Regions from separate parts of the Xenophilus sp. genome, predicted to be linked through region 2. Evidence: predicted binding sites of a transcription regulator. Region 2 holds the regulator's gene; each other region holds the start of a gene.
The links. Region 2 encodes FNR, which switches genes on or off when oxygen is low (the NO sensors DNR and NnrR bind a similar motif). Its sites were predicted from a motif close to TTGATNNNNATCAA; they were not measured.
Positions count from the first base shown of each region.

Region 1: nirK (copper-containing nitrite reductase) is a predicted target of FNR. The motif match lies at 2,712-2,725, and genes of this name have one in related genera.
Region 3: ACIY1X_RS05045 (HAD-IC family P-type ATPase) is a predicted target of FNR. The motif match lies at 3,887-3,900, and genes of this name have one in related genera.

Region 1 covers NZ_JBIQNC010000125.1:8,611-15,063, reverse strand. Annotated here, with positions in the region: gene ACIY1X_RS17550 (SCO family protein) at 1-351, opposite strand, end outside; gene ACIY1X_RS17545 (formylglycine-generating enzyme family protein) at 348-1,115, opposite strand; gene nirK (copper-containing nitrite reductase) at 1,122-2,612, opposite strand; gene ACIY1X_RS17535 (alginate export family protein) at 2,746-4,017, shown strand; gene ACIY1X_RS17530 (SCP2 sterol-binding domain-containing protein) at 4,014-4,808, shown strand; gene fabA (3-hydroxyacyl-[acyl-carrier-protein] dehydratase FabA) at 4,838-5,353, shown strand; gene fabB (beta-ketoacyl-ACP synthase I) at 5,353-6,453, shown strand, end outside.
Region 2 covers NZ_JBIQNC010000006.1:16,975-24,497, forward strand. Annotated here, with positions in the region: gene dmpG (4-hydroxy-2-oxovalerate aldolase) at 1-557, shown strand, start outside; gene dmpH (2-oxo-3-hexenedioate decarboxylase) at 569-1,357, shown strand; gene ACIY1X_RS02405 (2-hydroxymuconate tautomerase) at 1,376-1,567, shown strand; gene fnr (fumarate/nitrate reduction transcriptional regulator Fnr) at 1,583-2,302, opposite strand; gene hemN (oxygen-independent coproporphyrinogen III oxidase) at 2,488-3,924, shown strand; gene ACIY1X_RS02420 (sulfite exporter TauE/SafE family protein) at 4,083-4,790, shown strand; gene ACIY1X_RS02425 (helix-turn-helix domain-containing protein) at 4,795-5,814, opposite strand; gene ACIY1X_RS02430 (Bug family tripartite tricarboxylate transporter substrate binding protein) at 5,914-6,900, shown strand; gene ACIY1X_RS02435 (VOC family protein) at 6,914-7,523, shown strand, end outside.
Region 3 covers NZ_JBIQNC010000016.1:1,337-8,859, forward strand. Annotated here, with positions in the region: gene ACIY1X_RS05030 (bifunctional enoyl-CoA hydratase/phosphate acetyltransferase) at 1-1,261, opposite strand, end outside; gene fabI (enoyl-ACP reductase FabI) at 1,263-2,033, opposite strand; gene ACIY1X_RS05040 (PHA/PHB synthase family protein) at 2,034-3,749, opposite strand; gene ACIY1X_RS05045 (HAD-IC family P-type ATPase) at 3,986-6,796, shown strand; gene ACIY1X_RS05050 (universal stress protein) at 6,793-7,523, shown strand, end outside.

The DNA.
Region 1 (6,453 bases), on a different contig from region 2:
CACCACGGCCATCAGCGCGGCGGGATCGTCGCGGGCGGGGTCCATGCTGATCAGCAGGATGCCGAGCTTCGCGCGCTGCGCCGGCGTGAGTGAGCGGTCGACGGCCTTGCCGCTTTCGACGATCAGCGGACAGATGTAGCGGCAGGACGTGTAGAACATGCCGACGATCTGCGGCTGGCCGCGGCGGGTGCGCCAGTCGAAGGTCTTGCCGTGCTGGTCGGTGAGGGAGATGGGGAGTTGGTAGATGGAGTCGGTGGGGAGCCGACCATGGGTCGGCTCTACGGGGGTTGCGGCTGCCGCCGCTCCCACAAGAAACATGGCAAGGAAGAGGGAAAAGACAGCGCGGGTCATTGCGTGCTCCGGGCACAGCGGAAGCCGAGGTTGGCGGTGGTGCTCTTCGCGGTAAGCGAGGAAAGCATGGCCACGCGCATCAGCACCGCGTAGTTGTCGCGGTCGTCCATGGACAGGGCGCCCGCGCCGCAGAATTTCGCCTTGTCCGGATCGCCCTGCTTGCGGGCGTCCTCGGCGATCATCAGCGAGGAAAAATCATCGGTCCATTCCCAGACCAGGCCGTGCAGGTCCTGCACGCCGTAAGCGTTGGGCGTTTGCAACCCGGCGCGCGGCAACGGCCCGGTGGACGGGCGCGAGTACCAGCCAAGGATGCGTTCGCGCCACGCCGGGTCCTTGCGCGCGTCGGTGCGAGTCTCGTCGGCGGCGGCGGCGTATTCCCATTCGCTCCAGGTCGGCAGCCGCGCACCCTGCGCCTCGCAGTAGGCCGAGGCGGCGAACCAGCTCACGTTGACCACCGGCTGCTTCGCCTGGGCGTCGTCCTTCAGCGCCACCGGGCCGGCCCAGTGCTGCAGGTAGCGTTCGTCCGCCAGCACGCGGGCCACCTTGTCGCGCCGCCACTCGGGGTGGGCCTGCACGAACGCGAGGAATTGCGCGTTGGTCACCGGCGCCTTCTGCAGCTCGAACGGCGCCACCTTCACCGTCGGCGTGTCCTCGTACTTCAGCGCCGACTTGAAGTTGCCGCCGGGCAGGCTGACGAAGCCGCTGCCCGCCGCCGCGAGTGCGGCGACGGGCAGGAGGGCGAGAAGGAGGGTGATCCTCTTCATGGACCGTCAGTGGACCGCCTCGCCCGTGCCCAGCGCCGGGCCCTGGCGCGCGGCGGCCGCCTCTTCCTTGGTGATTTGGCCGCCCGGGTTGCCCCAGCTGTTGAGGACGTAGGTCGAGATGTTCGCGACCTCGTCGTCGGTGAGCTGCGACATCGGTGGCATCACCGAGTTGTACTCCTTGCCGTTGACCACGACCGGGCCGGTCAGGCCGTGCAGGATGACCGCGGGAATCCGCTTGGGATCGGCGGCGATCCAGTCCGAGCCGGCCAGCGGCGGGAACACGCCCTCGAGGCCCTGGCCATTGGCCTGGTGGCAGGTCGAGCAGGTGCCCGCGAACAGCGCCTCGCCGGCCTTGATCTGGTCCTCCACCGTCAGCGTGCCGGTCTGCGCGGCCTCGGCGGCCTTGCCGACCGCGGCGAGGTTGGGCGCGGCCTGGTCGCCGATGTACATGGCGTCGACTTCCTTGCCCGAGTAGATGTCGGGGCGTTCGGGGCCCTCGGCCTTCAGGATCGCCAGCGCGCCCTTGTTGAACGCGCGGAAGATCGAGTGGTCGACCAGCACGTAGCTGCCCGGCACTTCGACGTGGAAGTCCATGATCGCGGCGCCGCCCGCGGGGATCAGCGTGGTCTGCACGTTCTCGTTGTAGCGGGTGCCGCCCTCGAACCAGACCTTGTCGAAGATCTCGCCGATCACGTGGAAGCTCGACACCAGGTTCGGGCCGCCGTTGCCGACGTACAGGCGCACGCTCTCGCCGGTGTTGGCCTTGAGCGCATTGTCGCCGGTGAGGGCGCCTTCCTTGCCGTTGAACAGGACGTAGGTGGGGTTCTCGTCCACGCCCTTCTGCATGTCGAATTCCTGGTGGCCCTTCTCGCGGTACTTGCCCGTGGTGTAGAAGTCGCCCTGCATCACGTAGTACTCGCGGTCGACCGGCGGCATGCCACCCGGCGGCTCGACCAGGATCAGGCCGTACATCCCGTTGGCGATGTGCATGCCCACCGGCGCGGTGGCGCAGTGGTAGACGTACAGGCCGGCGTTGAGCGCCTTGAAGGTGAAGCGGCTGACGTGGCCGGGCGCGGTGAAGGTCGACGAGGCGCCGCCACCGGGGCCGGTGACGCCGTGCAGGTCGATGTTGTGCGGCATCTTGCTGTCGGGCATGTTGCGCAGGTGGAACTGCACCGTGTCGCCCTGGCGCACGCGGATGAAGCTGCCCGGGACCGTGCCGCCGAAGGTCCAGAAGGTGTAGGTGACGCCGGGCGAGATCTCCATTTCCTTCTCGATCACGTCCAAGGTCACGACCACCTTCGCCGGATAGTCGCGGTTGGTCGGCGGCGGCACGAACGGCGGCGAGGTGAGCACGGCTTCAATCGGCTCGCCCTGCGGTGGCCCGAAGTCGCCCTTGAGCGAACCGCCGGTGTCGCTGGGCGACGTGCCGGCGGCCTGCTTCTGCGGTGGTGCGCTGCCGTTGCAGCCGGCCAGCGCGAGCGCGGTGGCGACCATGGCGGCGATGAGTTGACGAAGCGGCTTTCTCATTTGCGGTCCCCTTTTCCTGGGTTCTGCTGGATGGTGGCAGCTTGCATCGTTCCGCCAGATGCCGACCTGACGTGGGTCAAACGCGTGTTGGATCGCGACCATGCTGGCCCATCCCTTGACCTGGATCAATGCCGCCACGGGGGCCGCGGACGAGCCTTGCCGCACCCCGCGGCAGGAACCCACCATGTCCCTTCGTGTCCCTTCGCGATCCTTGCTGGTCGTGGCGTTGTGCACCGTCGTCCCCCAGGCGTTCGCGCAGGCGGTGGGATGGGAGTTCGAAGGCCACCTGCGCCTGCGCCAGGAACACGTCGAAGACGACGCGTTCCGGCCGTCGGCCGACGCGACCACGCTGCGCCTGCGTGCGGGCCTGCATGGCCGCTTCGGCGGGGGCTGGGAAGCGCTGCTGGAAGGCGAGGGCATCGCGTCCGCGGGCGCGTTCAACGACGGCCGCAACGGTCACGCGGGCTGGCCGGTGGTGGCCGATCCGCACGGCGTGGAACTCAACCAGGCGTGGCTGCGGCATGCCGGTGATCGCATCACCGCCACGGCGGGCCGCCAGCGGCTGCTGATGGGCAACCAGCGCTGGATCGGCAACAGCGGTTGGCGGCAGAACGAGCAGACTTTCGATGCCGTGGCCCTCGACGCGCAATTGCACGCGTCCACGACGCTGCACTATGCGTGGCTGGGGCGTGTGCACCGGGTCAACGGCGACCAGGCGCGCGATCCGCTGGCGCGCGAGCGGCGCCTGGACAGCCACTACGCGGAGCTGGCCTGGACGCATGGTCGGGTGCAGGTGGCGCCCTATGTGTTGCTGCACCGGGACCGCGACCTGGCGACCGCCTCTACCGCGACCCGCGGCCTGCGCGGCGCCTGGAACGGCGTGCGCGACGGGCACGGTTGCCGGATCGAGGCGGACATCGCGCGGCAGACCGAAGCGGGCGATGCGCCGCTGGCGTTCTCGCACGACTACTGGCGGATCGAACCGGCCTGCGTGGTGCGCGGCACCACCTGGCGCGCCGGCGTCGAGCACCTGGGCGGCGACGGCACGCATGCGCTGCAGGCGCCGCTGGGCACGCTGCATGCGTTCAACGGCTGGGCGGACAAGTTCAACGCGATCCCCGCCGGCGGGCTGGAAGACCGCTACCTGGGTGCGGGCGGCAAGCTGGGCCGGGGCAGGGCGCTCGACTGGCAAGTGGCCTGGCACGATTACCGTGCGGACACCGGCGGCGACTACGGGCGCGAGTGGAACGCCTCCCTCGGCGGCGCGTTTGGCACGCAGGTGAAGTGGCTGGCGAAGGTCGCCGACTACCGCGCCGACGGCTACGCCCGCGACACCCGCAAGCTGTGGTTGCAGCTGGAGTGGACGCGGTGAGCCGGCCGCTGTTGCTGCGGCCGGTGCGGCGCCTGATCGACGGCGTGGACGACGCCCTGGTGCTGCTGCTCGCCGCGCGCGGCCGGCTCGCCGCCGCGGCCGCCCGCGGCAAGCGCCGCGCCGGCCTGCCGCCGCGCGACCCCGACCGCGAAGCCGCCATCCACGCCCGCGCCCAGCGCCTCGCCGCCCGCGTCGGCGTCCCCGCCGCCACTGCGTCGGCCTTGATGGATCTCTCCCTTGTGGGAGCGGCGGAAGCCGCGACAGATCCCAGCGATCAAGCAATCCCCCAGTTCCTCCTCCACCTCATCCCCCCACCAAACCGCCTCGCCCCCCTCCTCAAGCACCTTCCCAAATCCCCCCAGGCCCGCTTCCTCGAACAAGCCATGGCCCGCGTCCTGGCCACGTCCCTCGCCGCCGGCCACCTCGAATTCCTCCGCAACCGCCGCCTCGGCATCGAAGTCACCGACCTCGGCCTGCACTGGGTCATCGGCCTGCACGGCGACCGCGTGGCCGTGGTCGGCGGCACCCCGGAGGCCAGCGTCCGCGGCAGCGCCACCGACCTGCTGCTGCTCGCCGCGCGCCAGGAGGACGCCGACACGCTGTTCTTCCAGCGTCGCCTGGTCCTGACCGGCGACACCGAACTGGGCCTGGCCGCGCGCAACCTGCTGGAAGGGCTGCCCTGGGCCAGCGTGCCGCTGGGCCTGCGGATCGGCCTGGACCGCGGCGCCCGGCTGGCGCACCGCGCCCGCGCGGCGCACGCGGGCCGACCCGGATGGCGCACTGCGGCATAATTGCGGTTTTCCCGGAATCCCTGCCGCCCATGACCCGACCCGCCTCGCTCGATCGCGAGCAGCTGCTGGCCTGCGCCCGCGGCGAGATGTTCGGCCCCGGCAACGCCCGCCTGCCGGCGCCGCCGATGCTGATGTTCGACCGCATCACCGAGATCTCCACGGAGGGCGGCAGCCACGGCAAGGGCGTGATCCGCGCCGAGCTCGACATCACCCCGGACCTGTGGTTCTTCGCCTGCCACTTCGAGGGCGACCCGGTGATGCCGGGCTGCCTGGGCGTGGACGCCATGTGGCAGCTCGCCGGCTTCTATCTGCCGTGGCTGGGCGAGCCGGGCCGCGGCCGCGCGCTGGGTGTGGGTGAAGTGAAGTTCACGGGCCAGGTGCTGCCATCGGCGAAACTGGTCAGCTATGAAATCGATATCAAGCGGGTCATGCGCGGGAAGCTGAAGATGGTGATTGCCGACGGCCGCACCCTGGTCGACGGGCGCGAGATCTATACCGCGCACAACCTGCGCGTGGGCCTGTTCGGGTCCACGGAGTCGTTCTGATGGCGAAGGCTGGACAGCGACGCGTGGTGGTCACCGGCATGGGCATCGTCTCGTGCCTGGGCAACGACTTCGCCAGCGTTACCGATTCCCTGCGCCAGACCCGGCCGGGGATCCGCTTCGTGCCCGAATACGCCGAGCTCGGCCTGCGCAGCCAGGTGGCCGGCGTGCCCGACATCGACCTGGATGCGGCGATCGACCGCAAGCTCAAGCGCTTCATGGGCGACGCGGCGGCGTATGCCTATGTTTCCATGCGCGACGCGATCGCCGACGCGGGGCTTGCCGACGAAGTGGTGCGCGACCCGCGCACCGGCGTGATCGCCGGGTCCGGCGGCGGTTCGGCGCAGTGGCAGATCGCCACCGGCGACCTGCTGCGCGAGAAGGGCGTGCGCAAGGTCGGGCCGTACATGGTGCCGCGGACGATGTGCTCGACCGTTTCGGCCTCGCTGGCCACCGCGTTCGGCATCCGCGGGGTGAGCTATTCGATTTCCGCCGCCTGCGCGACCTCGGCGCACTGCATCGGCGCCGCGGCGGACATGATCCGGCACGGGCTGCAGGACGTGGTCTTCGCCGGCGGCGGCGAGGAAGTGCATTGGGGCATGACCTCGCAGTTCGACGCGATGGGCGCGCTCTCGACCCACCACAACGACACGCCGGGGACCGCCTCGCGGCCCTACGACCTGCACCGCGACGGTTTCGTCATCGCCGGCGGCGGCGGCATGCTGGTGCTGGAGGACTACGAGCACGCGAAGGCGCGCGGCGCCAACATCATTGCGGAGCTGGTCGGCTATGGGGTGACCTCGGACGGCGTGGACATGGTCGCGCCGTCGGGCGAGGGCGCGGTGCGCTGCATGCGCATGGCGCTGGAAGGCGTGGACACGCCGGTGGACTACCTCAACACGCACGGCACCTCGACGCCGCTGGGCGACATCGTCGAGCTGCAGGCGATCCGCGAGGCGTTCGGCGAGGGCAAGGTGCCGCCGCTGTCGTCGACCAAGGCGCTGAGCGGCCATTCGCTCGGCGCGGCGAGCGTGCACGAGGCGATCTACTGCCTGCTGATGCTGCGCGAGGGCTTCATGGCCGGCTCCTACAACATCCTGGAA
Region 2 (7,523 bases):
ACGGCGCCAACTGCATCTACGTGACCGACTCGGCCGGCTACCTGCTGCCCGAGCAGGTGAAGGAGCGCATCGCCGCCGTGCGCGCCGCGCTCCAACCCGAAACCGAGCTGGGCTTCCACGGCCACCACAACCTCGCGATGGGCGTGGCGAACTCCATCGCCGCCATCGAGGCCGGCGCCAACCGCATCGACGCCGCCTCGGCCGGCCTGGGCGCCGGCGCCGGCAATACGCCGATGGAGGTGCTGGTGGCCGTGTGCGAGCGCATGGGCATCGTCACCGGCGTCGACCTCTGGAAGATCCAGGACGTGGCGGACGACCTGGTGGTGCCGATCATGGACTTCCCGATCCGCATCGACCGTGATGCGCTCACGCTGGGCTATGCCGGCGTGTACGGCTCCTTCCTGCTGTTCGCCAAGCGCGCCGAGAAGAAGTACGGCGTGCCCGCGCGCGAGCTGCTGGTGGAGCTGGGCCGGCGCGGCATGGTCGGCGGGCAGGAGGACATGATCGAGGACACCGCGCTGACCCTGGCGCGCGAACGCGGCCTGCTGGCTGCCTGAAGGGGAGGCGCATGGCACTCGACAGGAACACCATCGACCAGCTCGCCGCCCACCTGGAGACCTGCGAACTGGAGGCGCGGGACACGCCCAAGATCACCGACGAGCATCCCGGCATGGACTGGGACGACGCCTACGCGATCCAGGACGCGATCCTCGCGCGCAAGCTGGCCCGCGGTGCGCGCGTGGTCGGCCTGAAGGCCGGCCTGACCTCGCACGCCAAGATGAAGCAGATGGGCGTGGACAGCCCCGTCTTCGGCTTCCTCGTGGACGCGTTCAGCGTGCCCGAGGGCGCTGCGGTGAAGACGGCCGGGCTGATCCACCCCAAGGTCGAGCCCGAGATCGCCTTCGTGCTCAAGCACGCGCTCAAGGGGCCGGGCTGCCACATCGGCGCCGTGCTCGCGGCCACCGACTTCGTGCTGCCCGGCATCGAGGTGATCGACAGCCGCTACCGCGACTTCAAGTTCGACCTCAAGAGCGTGGTGGCCGACAACACCTCGGCCGCGCGCTTCGTGGTCGGCGGCCGGGCGCTGCGGCCCGAGCAGGTGGACCTGCGCACCGTCGGCATCGTGCTGGAGAAGAACGGCGCGCCGGTGGCGCTGGGGGCCGGCGCCTCGGTGCTGGGCCACCCGGCCGCCGCGGTCGCCATGCTGGCCAACCACCTGGGCCGGCAGGGCAGGGAGATTCCTGCCGGCAGCCTGATCCTCTCGGGCGGCGCCACCGAGGCGGTGGCGGTGGAGGCCGGCGACGCGGTGACGCTGCGCGTGCAGGGCATGGGCAGCGTCGGGCTGCGCTTCGCCTGAGCGCAGGGAGGCACGACCATGCCCTTCGCCCAGATCTACATGATCGAAGGCCGCACCGAGGCGCAGAAGAAGGCGGTGATCGAGAAGGTCTCGCAGGCGCTGGTGGAGGCCACCGGCGCGCCGATGGCCAACGTGCGCGTCTGGATCCAGGAGGTGCCCAAGGAGAACTGGGGCATCGCCGGCGTCAGCGCCAAGGAACTGGGGCGCTAGCCGGCAGGCGCCGCATCAGGCGCAGACGGTGGGGTTCACCAGCCGCTTGAGCGCATCCGCGTCAAGGATGCGCACGTGGCGCTGGTTCACCTCGACCAGGCCGTCCTCGACGAACTTGGAGAGCGTGCGGCTCACGGTCTCCAGCTTCAGGCCCAGGTAGCTGCCGATCTCCTCGCGCGTCATGCGCAGCACCAGTTCGCTGGCCGAGAAGCCGCGCGCGTGCAGGCGCTGCACCAGGTTGAGCAGGAAGGCGGCCAGGCGTTCCTCGGCGCGCATGCTGCCCAGCAGCAGCATCACGCCGTGCTCGCGCACGATCTCGCGGCTCATGATCTGGTGCACGTGGCGCTGCAGCGCCGTGACCTCGCGCGACAGCTCCTCGATGCGGTCGAAGGGCATCACGCAGACCTCCGCGTCCTCCAGCGCCACGGCGTCGCAGGTGTGGTGGTTGTTGACGATGCCGTCCAGGCCGATGATCTCGCCGGCCATCTGGAAGCCGGTGACCTGGTCGCGCCCGTCCTCGGCCGTCACCTGGGTCTTGAAGACGCCGGTGCGGATGGCGTAGAGCGCCGAGAAGCGCTCGCCGTTGCGGAACAGCGTCTCCTTGCGTTTGACCTTGCGCCGCGTGGCCACGAGGTCGTCGATGCGCTCCAGTTCGGTCGGCTGCAGGCCCACCGGCATGCAAAGCTCCCGCAGGTTGCAGTTCGAGCAGGCGACTTTGATCTTTTCGGGCGTCATGGTCATCAGGTGAGTCGGTCCGACGGTGGCGCCGACGGGCACGAGGCGCGGATCCGCGGCCCTCGACGGCATTGTGCGCGCGCAATCCTCCAGCGGATTGATCCAGGTCAAACAAGCCGAAGCCCAACCGCCGCACAGTGCGAGGGTACCCCGCCACGGGAGCTTTGCCCACCCCGGCCGCCACGATGAGTCCGCTGACCCTCCACCCTTCTCCCGCCGCCCCCGCTGCGGCGGCCGCCGAGCCCGCGCTGTCCCCGGCGCTGCTGCGCCGCTTCGACGTGCCCGGCCCGCGCTACACCTCCTATCCCACGGCCGACCGCTTCGTGGAGGCCTTCGGCGCCGACGACTACGCCCAGGCGCTGGCCCAGCGCCGGCAGGCCGGCCGCGCGGCGGGCCTGCCGCTGTCGCTGTACGTCCACATCCCCTTCTGCCACTCGCTGTGCTACTACTGCGCCTGCAACAAGATCGTCACCAAGCGGCACGAGAAGGGGCGCGAGTACCTGCAGTACCTGCGCCGCGAGATCGCGCTGCAGGTCGAGCACCTGGGGCAGGGCGCGCCGGTCAGCCAGCTGCACCTGGGCGGCGGCACGCCCACCTTCCTGAACGACGGCGAGCTGGGGCAGTTGATGGACATGCTGCGCCAGGCCTTCGCCCTCGCGCCGCAGGGCGAATACTCCATCGAGGTCGACCCGCGCACCGTCGACGAGGCGCGGCTGGCCCGCCTGGCCGAACTGGGCTTCAACCGGCTGAGCTTCGGCGTGCAGGACTTCGACCCGGACGTGCAGAAGGCGGTGCACCGCGTGCAGCCGGCGGCCGAGGTGTTCGCCCTGGTGGGGGCCGCGCGGCGCCTGGGCTTCGGCTCGATCAACGTCGACCTGATCTACGGCCTGCCGCGCCAGAACGCCGAGTCCTTCGAGCGGACGCTGGCCCAGGTGGGCGAGTTGCGACCCGACCGCATCGCGCTGTACGCCTACGCCCACCTGCCCGAGCGCTTCAAGCCGCAGCGCCGCATCGACGCCGCCGAACTGCCGCCTGCCGGCGCCAAGGTCGACATGCTCTCGCGCGCCATCGCGTCCTTCGCCGAGGCCGGCTACAGCTACATCGGCATGGACCACTTCGCGCTGCCCGACGACACGCTGGCCGTCGCCCGGCGGCAGGGGCGGCTGCACCGCAACTTCCAGGGCTACAGCACGCAGCCGGATTGCGACATCATCGGCCTCGGCGTGTCGGCGATCGGACGCGTGGGCGCCACCTACAGCCAGAACGCCAAGTCGCTGGAGGAGTACTACGACCTGATCGGCCAGGGCCGCCTGCCCGTGGTGCGGGGCCTGGCCCTGACGCGCGACGACCTGCTGCGGCGCACCGTCATCATGGCCCTGATGTGCCAGGGGCGGGTGGACTTCGAGGCGGTGGGCGCGGCGCACCTGATCGACTTCCGGCGCCATTTCGCGGCCGAACTGGAGGCGCTGCAGTCGCTGGCCGACGAGGGCCTGGTGCGGGTGGATGCGCACGCCATCGAGGTCACGCCCACCGGCTGGTTCTTCGTGCGCGCCATCGCGATGGTGTTCGACCGCTACCTGCAGGCCGACCGGGCGCGCTCGCGCTTCTCGCGGATTATTTGAATGCACCCCCAGTCTTCGCGGACTTCGTTCCGCTTCGCCAACCCCCTTCCAGGGGGCACACGCCGCGGCCCGGCCAAGCCGGTTCCGCGCGTGTTCCCGCATGGCCTGCTCCGCGGCCTTCGGAGTGTGGCGGGCCGGGCGAGGGGCGCATCGCTGGTATGAACGTCTCCCTGGCAGCGACGGTCTTCCTGATGGGCCTGGCCGGCGGTCCGCACTGCGTGGCCATGTGCGGCGCGGCCTGCGCCGGGCTGGGGCAGGCGGCCGGCGCGCACCGGGGGCGGGCGCTGTGGGGCTTCCAGGCCGGGCGGCTGGCCGGCTACTCGGCGCTGGGCGCGCTGGCAGCGGCCACGGTGCAGGGGCTGGGCTGGCTGGGCGGGCAGGTCGCGGCGCTGCAGCCGCTGTGGACGCTGCTGCACGTCGCGGCGCTGGTGCTGGGCCTGGCGCTGCTGCTGCGGGCGCGCCAGCCCGTCTGGCTGGACCGCCCGGCGCGCGGCGTCTGGCGGCAGGTGCGGCGCCTGGGCGCCACGCGCAGCGGGCCGCTGCTGCTGGGCGCGCTGTGGTCGCTGCTGCCCTGCGGGCTGCTCTGGTCGGCGTTGCTCGTCGCGGCGCTGGCGGGCGACGCCTGGGCCGGCGCCGGCAGCATGGCGCTGTTCGCGCTCGGCAGCGGCCTGTGGCTGCTGGCGGGGCCCTGGCTCTGGCTGCGCCTGGCCAACGCCGGCTGGCGCGGCGCGCAGGCCGGCGCCGCCACCCTGCGCGGCGAATGGGGCGTACGCATCGCCGGCGGGGCGCTGGCGGCCAGCGCGCTGTGGATGCTGCTGCACGGCACGCCCTCCGGCCGGGCCTTCATGGCCTGGTGCCTGGGCTGAGGGTTCAGGGCGGCCCGTCGCCGCGGCGGAAGGCCGCCGGCGCCACGCCCGCATGCTGCTGGAAGGCCTGGGCGAAGCGCCCGGCGCAGGACCATCCGCATTCGGCCGCCACGTCCGCGATGGGCAGGCGCGTGCTGCGCAGGAGCCGCTGGGCCAGCGCCAGCCGCTGCGCCTTCACGTAGCGGTGGACGCTCAGCCCGGTGTCGCGGCGGAAGGCGCCCTGCAGGCTGGTGGCGTTCCAGGCCAGGCGGCGGGCGAGGGCGTCGACGCTCCAGGCCTCGCCGGGGCTGGCGTCGATCAGCCGGCGGGCGGCCTGCACCCGGCCCGCGCCGGGCGTCCGTGACGGCGGCCGGCTGCGCGCGCCCTCCAGCAGCGACTCGAACTCGCGCGACAGCAGCGTCATCAGCTCGACCGAACGGGCCATGAAGCGCGGCGCGAAGGCCGCGTCGTCGCTGTTCCATGCCGACAGCTCGCGCAGCGCCGCCCCGGTGGCCGCGCTCCAGGCGGCGTTGCACAGCACCAGCGGGCGCTCCTCGCCCAGCAGGCGGGTCGTGCGCTGCGACAGCCCGGCGCCGGTGGTGCGCAGCCACTCCAGCAGGCGCGGCCGCTCGAAGCGGATCTGCACGAAGCGGTGCCGCTGCGCGCCGGGAATGCGGATGGCGTAGCCGCCGGCGCGGTTGGGCATGCGCACCATGGTGTGGCAGGGACGGAACTCGAGGTCGTCCTGCCCGGTGCCGACGGTGCTGCCCGACAGGCAGCCGTCGAGGAAGAAGGAGGCCAGCACGTCGTCGCGCGGCGCCAGCGTGACCTGCATGTCGCTGCCCACGTCGAACTCGCAGTACAGGGCGTGGATGCCGGCGAAGGGCTCCACGCGCAGGTAGCGTACGCGGCCGCCGCCCAGCGGCCAGCGCGCGTCGGCGTCGTACACGTTGCCGCCGAAGGCGAAGCCGCCGCGCCAGCGCGAGTGCGCGACCAGTGCGTCGAACTGCGCCTCGGTCAGGAGATGGGGCGGTTGCTTCTGCACCAAAGTCCGTTGCTTCTGCATCGTGACGATCGCGTGGCCGTTCCTATAGTCGCTCGCAGCAGACACGATGCCTGCTGTCGTCCTGGAGGTCAAGAAACGGTGAAGCCCCTCTCATCCCGCGTCTGGTGGCGCATCGCCCTCGCGATCGGCATCGCGCTGCCCTTCGCCGCGCCGCCGGCCGGCGCGCAGGACTACCCGAGCCGGCCGCTGCGCATGATCGTGCCCTTTCCCGCCGGCGGCGGCGGCGACGTGACGGCCCGCGTGGTGGCGCGCAAGCTGGAAGAGCAGCTCGGCCAGAGCGTGGTCGTCGACAACAAGCCGGGCGGCAACTCCCTGATCGGCGCCCAGGAACTGGTCAAGGCGCAGCCGGACGGCTACACGCTGCTGTGGAGCATCGACCAGACCTACGTGCTCAACCAGGCGCTCTACCGGAAGCTGCCCTACGACCCGCGCAAGGACTTCGCGCCGGTGACGCTGACCATCGCCAGCCCGATCGTGCTGGTGACGCGCGCCGACTCCGGCATCGGCAGCGTGGCCGACCTGGTGGCGCGCGCCCGCGCCGAGCCGGGCAAGGTCAACGCCGGCGTCGCGGCGATGCTCGCCCACGTCGCCCAGGGGCTGTTCGACCAGTCGGCTGGCGTGCGCACCACGCGCATCCCCTACAAGGGCAGTTCCGAGCTGGCGACCGGCACGATGGCCGGCGACGTCGACCTGGCCTTCGACGGCATCGCGCCTTTCCTGCAGTTCGCGCGCAGCGGCCGCGCGCGGGTGCTGGCGAGCACCGCGCCGGCGCGGCTGGCCGCGATGCCCGACATCCCGACGCTGACGGAGCTGGGCTTCCGGGACATGAGCTTCGGCGTGTGGTTCGCGGTGGCGGCGCCGGCCGGCACGCCGCAGCCGGTGATCGACCGGCTGAACAGCGCGTTCTCGGCCGCGCTGGACGACGCCGGCGTGCGCGAGCGCCTCGCCACCTTCGGCTTCGAGCCCGTGGCGCAGCGCGGGCCGGCCGCGATGGCGCAGCGCATGGAGGCCGACCTGCAGCGTTTCGGCCCCGTGGCCCGCGCGCTGGGCCTGCAGCTCGACTGACGGAGCCGGACCCATGCAGACGCAGCCCGGCCCCGTGCCGCACTTCGACCTGGACCACCTCATGCTCAAGGTGGACGACCTGGCCGCGGCCCGCGCGGCGATGGGCCGGCTGGGCTTCACCACCTCGCCCTACCGCACCAACGACCCGATGGGCGGCGGCCGCACCGGCGGGCGCGGCGGCAACCACCTGGTGCTGTTCGAGCCGCTGGTGCCCGACACCACCAACATGCTCGAACTGGCCTACTGCGACGTGCCGCACGCCATGCCCGCGATGCGCGAGGTGCTGGGCGGTCCGCAGGGCTTCGCGATGCTGGTGGTCAGCCCGGCCGACCTGAGGGCCTTGCGAGCGTGGTGGACCGCGCAGGGCTTCGACTTCTCGCCGGTGATCGGGCAGCGCTTCGACTGGCAGGACCCGGAGACGGGCCAGCGCGACCTGATCCACTTCGAGGTCGTCGTGCCGCAGTCGCATCCGTGGGTCTATCCCTTCAACGCGGCGAAGATGCTGGACTTCACGCACTACGAGCGGCCCGCCTGGCGGCGCCACGCGAACACGGCGCGGCACTGGACGGCCTGCACCGTGGCGGTGGACGACGCCGATTTCGAGGCCAGCCCGGCGATGCTGC
Region 3 (7,523 bases), on a different contig from region 2:
GCTGCTTGGCGAGCATGTTGCCGCTCTCCAGGTCGGGCACGACCAGCACGTCGGCCTGCCCTGCCACCGGCGAGGCGATGCCCTTGACGCGCGCGGCGGCCGCCGAGACGGCGTTGTCGAAGGCCAGCGGGCCGTCGAGCACGCCGCCGGCGATCTGGCCGCGGTCGGCCATCTTGCACAGCGCGGCGGCGTCGAGCGTGGCGGCCATGCGCGGGTTGACCGTCTCCACCGCCGCCAGGATGGCGACGCGCGGCTCGGCCACGCCGATGGCGTGCGCCAGGTCGATGGCGTTGCGGATGATGTCGGCCTTGTCTTCCAGCGTCGGCGCGATGTTGATGGCGGCGTCGGTGAGGATGAAGGGGCGCGGGTAGGCCGGCGTCTGCATCAGGAAGCAGTGCGACAGGCGCCGCTTGGTGCGCAGGCCGGCGCGGGCGTCGAGCACCGCGCTCATCAGTTCGTCGGTGTGCAGGCTGCCCTTCATCAGCGCCTCCACCGCACCCTGGCCGGCCAGTTCGGCGGCGCGGGCGGCGGCGGCGTGGCTGTGGGGCACGTCCTCGATGGCGATACCCGCGAGATCGACGCCGGCGGCGAGCGCGGCGGCCTCCACCTTGGCGCGCGGGCCGACCAGCACGGGCTCGATCAGCCCGGCACGGCACGCGTCCATGGCGCCGCCCAGGCTCAACGCATCGCAGGGATGCACCACCGCGACGCGGATGGCGCCCAGCGGCTTCACGTGCGCCAGCAGGCGCGGCAGGCCGTCGCCGGCGGCGTTGATGCGCACCTCGGGCAGCGTGGCGGCGGCGCGCTCGATCTTCTCGGTGGGCGCGAGCACGCTGGCCTCGCCCTCGATCACCGCCTCGCCGGCCTGGTTGGTGCAGGCGCAGGCCAGGGTCAGGCGCTTCTTCGCCTCGTCGCGCGCGGCCACGGTGACGGTGATGGTGAGCGTGTCGCCCACGCGCACCGGGCGCAGGAACTTCAGCGTCTGCCCCAGGTACACGGTGCCCGGCCCGGGCAGCCGCGTGCCCAGCACGGCCGAGATGAGCGCCCCGCCCCACATGCCGTGCGCGATCACGCCGTGGAAGCGGGTGGAGGCGGCGAACTCCGCGTCGAGGTGCTGCGGGTTCACGTCGCCCGAGAGCACGGCGAAGAGCTGGATGTCCTGCGCGGTGAGCGTGCGCTGGATGCTCGCGCTGTCGCCGACGGCGATCTCGTCGAAGGTGCGGTTGCGGATCAGGCCGAGGTCGGCGGTGGTGTCGTTCATGTCAGCCGAGGATGTGAAAACCGGCATCGACGTACAGCGTGCTGCCGGTGATGTTGCGCGCCGCGTCGCTGGCCAGGAAGGCGCACAACGCGCCGACGTCGTCGATGTCCACCAGCCGCCGCAGCGGCGCGCGGCGGCGTGCGTCGTCCAGCAGCGCATCGAAGTTCGGGATGCCCGAGGCCGCCCGCGTCGCCAGCGGGCCGGGCGAGACGGCGTTGACGCGGATGCCCTTCGGGCCCAGTTCCGCCGCCAGGTAGCGCGTGCCGGCCTCCAGCGCGGCCTTCACCGGGCCCATCACGCCGTAGTCGGGGATGACCTCCTCGGCGCCGACGTAGCTCATGGTCATCAGGCTGCCGCCGTCCTTCATCAGCGGCTCGGCCAGGCGCGCCATGCGCGCGAAGGAGTGGCACGAGATGTCCATCGCCCGCGCGAAGCCCTCGCGCGAGGTGTCGACCACGCGGCCGTGCAGGTCGCCCTTCGGCGCGAAGGCGATGGAATGCAGCACGAAGTCGAGCTTTCCCCATTGCTGCGCGATCGCGTCGAACAGCGCCGCCATCTGCGCCGGCTGCTCCACGTCCAGCGGCAGCGCGACGGCGGCCTGCACCTGCCGCGCCAGCGGCTCGACGTGGGGGCGCGCCTTGTCGTTGAACCAGGTCACGGCCAGCTCGGCGCCGGCGTCGTGGAAGGCCCTGGCGCAGCCCCAGGCGATGCTGTGCTCGTTGGCGATGCCGACCACCAGGCCCCTGCGGCCCTGCAGCGAAAGGCGGCCCACCTAGCGTTCCTTCACGTACTGGCCCGGCGCATCGGCCAGCGCCTCGCCCATGCGCGGCGGCTTCACCCGCGCGCCGGAATGCGCGGCCAGCCACTGCTGCCACGCCGGCCACCACGAGCCGGCATGCTCCGGCGCCTGCGCCAGCCACTCGTCGGGCGCGAGGCCGTGTTCGCCGGCCGGGCGCGTCAGCAGGCGATGGCTGCGCCGCGAGTCGGGCACGGGCGGGTTGACGATGCCGGCGTTGTGCCCGCCGGTGGTCAGGGCGAAGGTGATCTCGGCCGGGCTGAGGAAGTGCAGCTTGTGCACCGAGCGCCAGGGCGCCACGTGGTCGGTGAGCGTGCCCACCATGAAGGTCGGCAGGCGCAGGCTGCCCAGCGAGACGGGCCGGCCGTCGACCGGGAAGCGGCCCTCGCTCAGGTCGTCGTCGAGGAACAGGTGGCGCAAGTATTCCGAATGCATGCGCGCCGGCATGCGGGTGGCGTCGGCGTTCCAGGCCATCAGGTCGTTCATCGGCGCGCGCACGCCCAGCAGGTATTCGTTGACCATGCGCGACCACAGCAGGTCGTAGCTGCGCAGCATGCTGAAGGCGCCGGCCATCTGCTGCGCGGTGAGGTAGCCGGTCTGCTGCATCTGCGCCTCCAGCAGGCTGAGCTGGCTCTCATCGATGAACAGGCCCAGCTCGCCGGGCTCGGAGAAGTCGGTCTGCGCGGCGAAGTAGGTGGTGGTCGCCAGCCGATCGTCGCCGTCGCGCGCCATCGCCGCGGCGCCGATGGCCAGCAGCGTGCCGCCCAGGCAGTAGCCGGTGGCGTGCACCTTGCGCTTCGGGCAGATGGCGTTGACCGCGTCGAGCGCGGCGCGCAGGCCGAGGTCGAGGTAGTCCTGCATCCCCAGGTCGCGCTCGGCCTCGTGCGGGTTCTTCCACGAGATGCAGAACACCGTGTGGCCCTGCTCGACCAGGTACTTCACCAGCGAGTTGTGCGGCGAGAGGTCGAGGATGTAGTACTTCATGATCCAGGCCGGCACGATCAGCACCGGCTCGGCGTGCACGGTGGGGGTGGCCGGGGCGTACTGGATCAGCTCGATCAGCCGGTTGCGCAGCACGACCCTGCCCGGCGTGACGGCCACCTCGTGCCCGACGCGGAAGCGCTCGGTGCCGGCCGGCGGCGCGCCGTCGGCCTGGCGCTGCAGGTCTTCCGCCCAATGGGCGAAGCCGCGCACCAGGTTGGCGCCGCCCTCGCGCAGCGTGCGCTCGATCACCACCGGGTTGGCCCAGGGCAGGTTGCCGGGCGAGAGCATGTCCAGCCACTGCCGCGCGCCGAAGGCCACCAGGTCCTCGTGGTGGCGCTCCACGCCGGGCACGCCGCGGGTGGCGGCCTCCCACCAGCGCTGCGCGGCCAGGAAGGATTCGCGCCACAGGCTGAACGGCCACTGCTGCCACTCGGGTGCGGCGAAGCGGCGGTCGGACGCGACCTCGGCCGGCTCGGCGTCGAACAGGCTGCGGCGCGCGAAGGCCGCCAGGTCCTGCATCTGCTGCAGGCCCTGCTGCGCCAGCAGGGCCCGCTTGCCGGGCGCCGACATGAGGTGGGTGCTCCAGTCCAGCGTGGCCAGCATGCCGGCCGCCGGCGAGAGCGCGCCGGTCGCGCGGGCCAGCGCGGCACGGGCCTGGGTGTCGAGGTCCGAAGCGGGAGAGGCGTTGGAAGACGTGGTGCGGTGCATGCGGCAGGAAGGCGGAGGTCGGCAGGCGTGCAGTGCGGAGCGGGAGCGGCCGCACGGCGGGTCGACCGCAGGGTAGCGGCAACCGGCCGGCCGCCGCTACCCTTCGCCTGCGTCGGACGCCGGGTATTGGGCTTCGATTGATCCATGTCAATCAGAGCCGCGAATCCCGCCCATTGCCCGCACGCGGCGCTGCCGTATTGCCCCCATCGCTGCGCCGGCTGTGGTTCCATCGGCGCATGACGATGCCCGCCGCTTCCCTTGCCGCCGGATCCGCAGACACCGCCCCCTCTTCCGACACTCCCGCCGCCGCGCACGCCTGGCATGCGCTGGCGGCCGACGCCGCGCTCCAGCGCCTGGGCGCCTCGGGCGACGGGCTGTCCGCCGACGAAGCGCGCCGGCGCCTGGCGCGCCACGGCCCCAACGAACTGCCCGCCGCGGCGCGCGTCTCGCCGCTGCGCCGCTTCCTGTCGCAGTTCCAGAACGCGCTGATCCTGTTCCTGCTGGCCGCCGCGGTGCTCGCGGGCGCGCTCGGCCACCTGGTGGACGCGGCGGTGATCGTCGGCGTCGTGCTGGTCAACGCCGTCGTCGGCTTCGTGCAGGAAGGCAAGGCCGAGGAGGCGATGGACGCGCTGCGCGCCATGCTGGCCCCGCATGCCCGCGTGCTGCGCGACGGCCACCGCGCCCAGGTGCCGGTGGCCGAGCTGGTGCCGGGCGACGTGGTGCTGCTGGAGGCCGGCGACCGCGTGCCGGCCGACCTGCGCCTGCTGCGCGCCCGCGGCCTGCTGGTGGACGAGGCCGTGCTCACCGGCGAATCCGTCGCCAGCGTGAAGCACGAGGGCCCCGTCGCCGCCGACGCGGCGCTGGGCGACCGCGCCTCGATGGCCTATTCCGGCACGCTGGTGGCGGCCGGGCAGGCGCAGGGCGTGGTGGTGGCCACCGGCCGCCACACCGAGATCGGCCACATCAGCAGCCTGTTGGGCTCGGTGCAGTCGCTGGTCACGCCGCTGCTGCGGCAGATCGATGCCTTCGGCCGGCGCTTCACGCTGTTCTGCATCGCGGGCGCGGCGCTGCTGTTCGCCTTCGCGGTCGGCGTGCAGGGCGCGGCCTGGCTCGACGCGCTGATGGTGGTGGTCGCCATCGCGGTGAGCCTGGTGCCCGAGGGGCTGCCGGCCGTCATCACCATCACGCTGGCCATCGGCGTGCGGCGCATGGCGGCGCGGCGCGCCATCGTGCGCCGGCTGCCGGCGGTGGAGACGCTGGGCGCCACCACCGTCATCTGCTCCGACAAGACGGGCACGCTCACGCGCAACGAGATGACGGCCAGCCGCGTGGTGGCCGAGGGCGCCGTCATCGCCGTCAGCGGCTCGGGCTACGCGCCGGTGGGCGCGCTCGAGCTGCCGCCCGGCTGCGGCGCCCTGCCCGCCCATGCGCGCCGGCTGATCGAGTGCGGCCTGCTGTGCAACGACGCGCAGCTCGCGCAGCAGGGCGGTGAATGGAAGGTCGACGGCGACCCGATGGAAGGCGCCCTGGTGGCGCTGGCGATGAAGGCCGGGCTGGATGCCGCCGCGCTGCGCGCCGGCCATCCGCGCAGCGACGAGATCCCCTTCGACGCGCAGCACCGCTTCATGGCCACGCTGCATGCGCGCGCCGATGGCAGCGCCGAGCTGCTGGTCAAGGGCGCGCCCGAGCGCGTGCTGGCGATGAGCACCGGCCAGCTCGACGCGCACGGCCAGGTCCGGCCGCTGCAGCCCGCGCAGTGGGAGGCCGCCATCGCCGAAGCCGCCGCCGCCGGCGAGCGCGTGCTCGGCTTCGCCGCCCGCCGGCTGCCTGCCCTGCCCGACGGCGCCGACGCGCTGGACTTCGGCGACGTGCGCGAACTGGTGCTCCTCGGCGTCATCGGCTTCATCGACCCGCCGCGCGCCGAAGCCACCGCCGCCGTGGCCGACTGCCGCAGCGCCGGCATCGCGGTGAAGATGATCACCGGCGACCATGCCGCCACCGCCGCCGCCATCGCCGCGCAGCTCGGCCTGGCCGAGCAGCCCGTGGTCGCCACGGGCGCCGACGTGGACGCCGCCAGCGACGAGGAACTGCGCGGCCTGGCGCGGCGCGCCAGCGTCTTCGCCCGCACCAACCCCGAGCACAAGCTGCGCGTGGTGCGCGCCCTGCAGGCCGAGAGCCAGGTGGTGGCGATGACGGGCGACGGCGTGAACGACGCACCCTCGCTCAAGCAGGCCGACGTGGGCGTGGCGATGGGCCACAAGGGCACCGACGCCGCCAAGGAGGCGGCGCAGATCGTGCTGGCCGACGACAACTTCGCCAGCATCGTCGCCGCCGTGAGCGAGGGCCGCACCGTCTACGACAACATCCGCAAGGTGATCGCCTGGACGCTGCCGAGCAACGGCGGCGAGGTGCTGGCCATCGTGGCGGCCATGATGCTGGGCCTGACGCTGCCCATGACCACGCCGCAGATCCTCTGGATCAACATGATCCTGACCATCTCGCTGGGCCTGGTGCTGGCCTTCGAGCCGCCCGAGCCGGGCGTGATGCAGCGCCCGCCGCGCCGGCCCGACGCGCCGCTGCTCTCGCCCTTCATGCTGTGGCGGGTGGCGGTGGTGTCGCTGCTGTTCATGGCCGGCAGCTTCGGCATCTTCTTCTGGGCCATGCACCGCGGCCACTCGGTGGAGCTGGCGCGCACCATGGTCGTCAACACGCTGTGCGTGCTGGAGATCTTCTACCTCTTCAACGTACGCTACCTGCACATGCGCTCCTTCACCTGGCGCGGCGCCAGGGGCACGCCGGCGGTGCTGGCGGCGGTGGCGCTGGTGGTGGCGGCGCAGCTCGCCTTCACCTACGCGCCATGGATGCAGCGCCTGTTCGACTCGCGCGCCGTGCCGCTGGTGGACGGCGCGGCGATCCTCGCCATCGGCCTGGCCTGCATGGTGCTGCTGGAGATCGAGAAGGCGCTGCTGCGCCGCTGGGGCGTGTTCGAGGAACTGGCCGCGCCCCGCCCTTCGTCCTCGTCGTCCACCCGGGAGTCCTTCACATGAACGCATCAGCCTCCTCCTCCCCGCCGCCGGCCCTGCTGCTGGCCACCGACCTCGGCCCGCGCTGCGACCGCGCGCTCGACCGCTGCGTGCAGCTCGCGCGGCAGTGGCACGCGCCGGCCGTCGCGCTGACCGTGGTGGACCCGTCGCAGCAGCCGCCACTGCGCCCCTTCGACCGCCAGCCCCAGCCCTCGCCGCTGTCGGTGGCCGAGCGGCGGCTGCGCTGCGACCTGGCCGGCTCGCCGGTGGCGATGCGCGTGCGCGTCGAGCAGGGCGACGTGGCGGACAAGGTGATCGCCGCCGCGCAGGCCGAGGGCAGCGGCCTCGTGGTCACCGGCGTGGCGCGGCACGAGGCGCTCAGCCGCATCGTGCTGGGTTCCACCGTGGACGCGCTGGCGCGCCGCCTGCCGGTGCCGCTGCTGGTGGTGCGCTGCCGCGTGCGCGGCCCCTACCTGCAGGTGCGCGTGGCGACCGACTTCTCCGACGCCGCACGGCATGCGCTGGAGCAGGCGGCACGCCTGTTCCCGCAGGCGCGCTTCACCGTCTTCCACGCCTTCGGCAACCCCTACCCGGTGCTGGCCGGCATGGACGCCGGCGAGGCCCGGCGCGCCGGCCACGACGCCGCCCAGCGCGAGATGCTGGCCTGGCTGGCCGAGGCCGACCTGCCGCAGGACACGCGCGACCGCATCGAATTGGCGCTGGCGTACGGCGACGCCGCGCACCTGCTGTC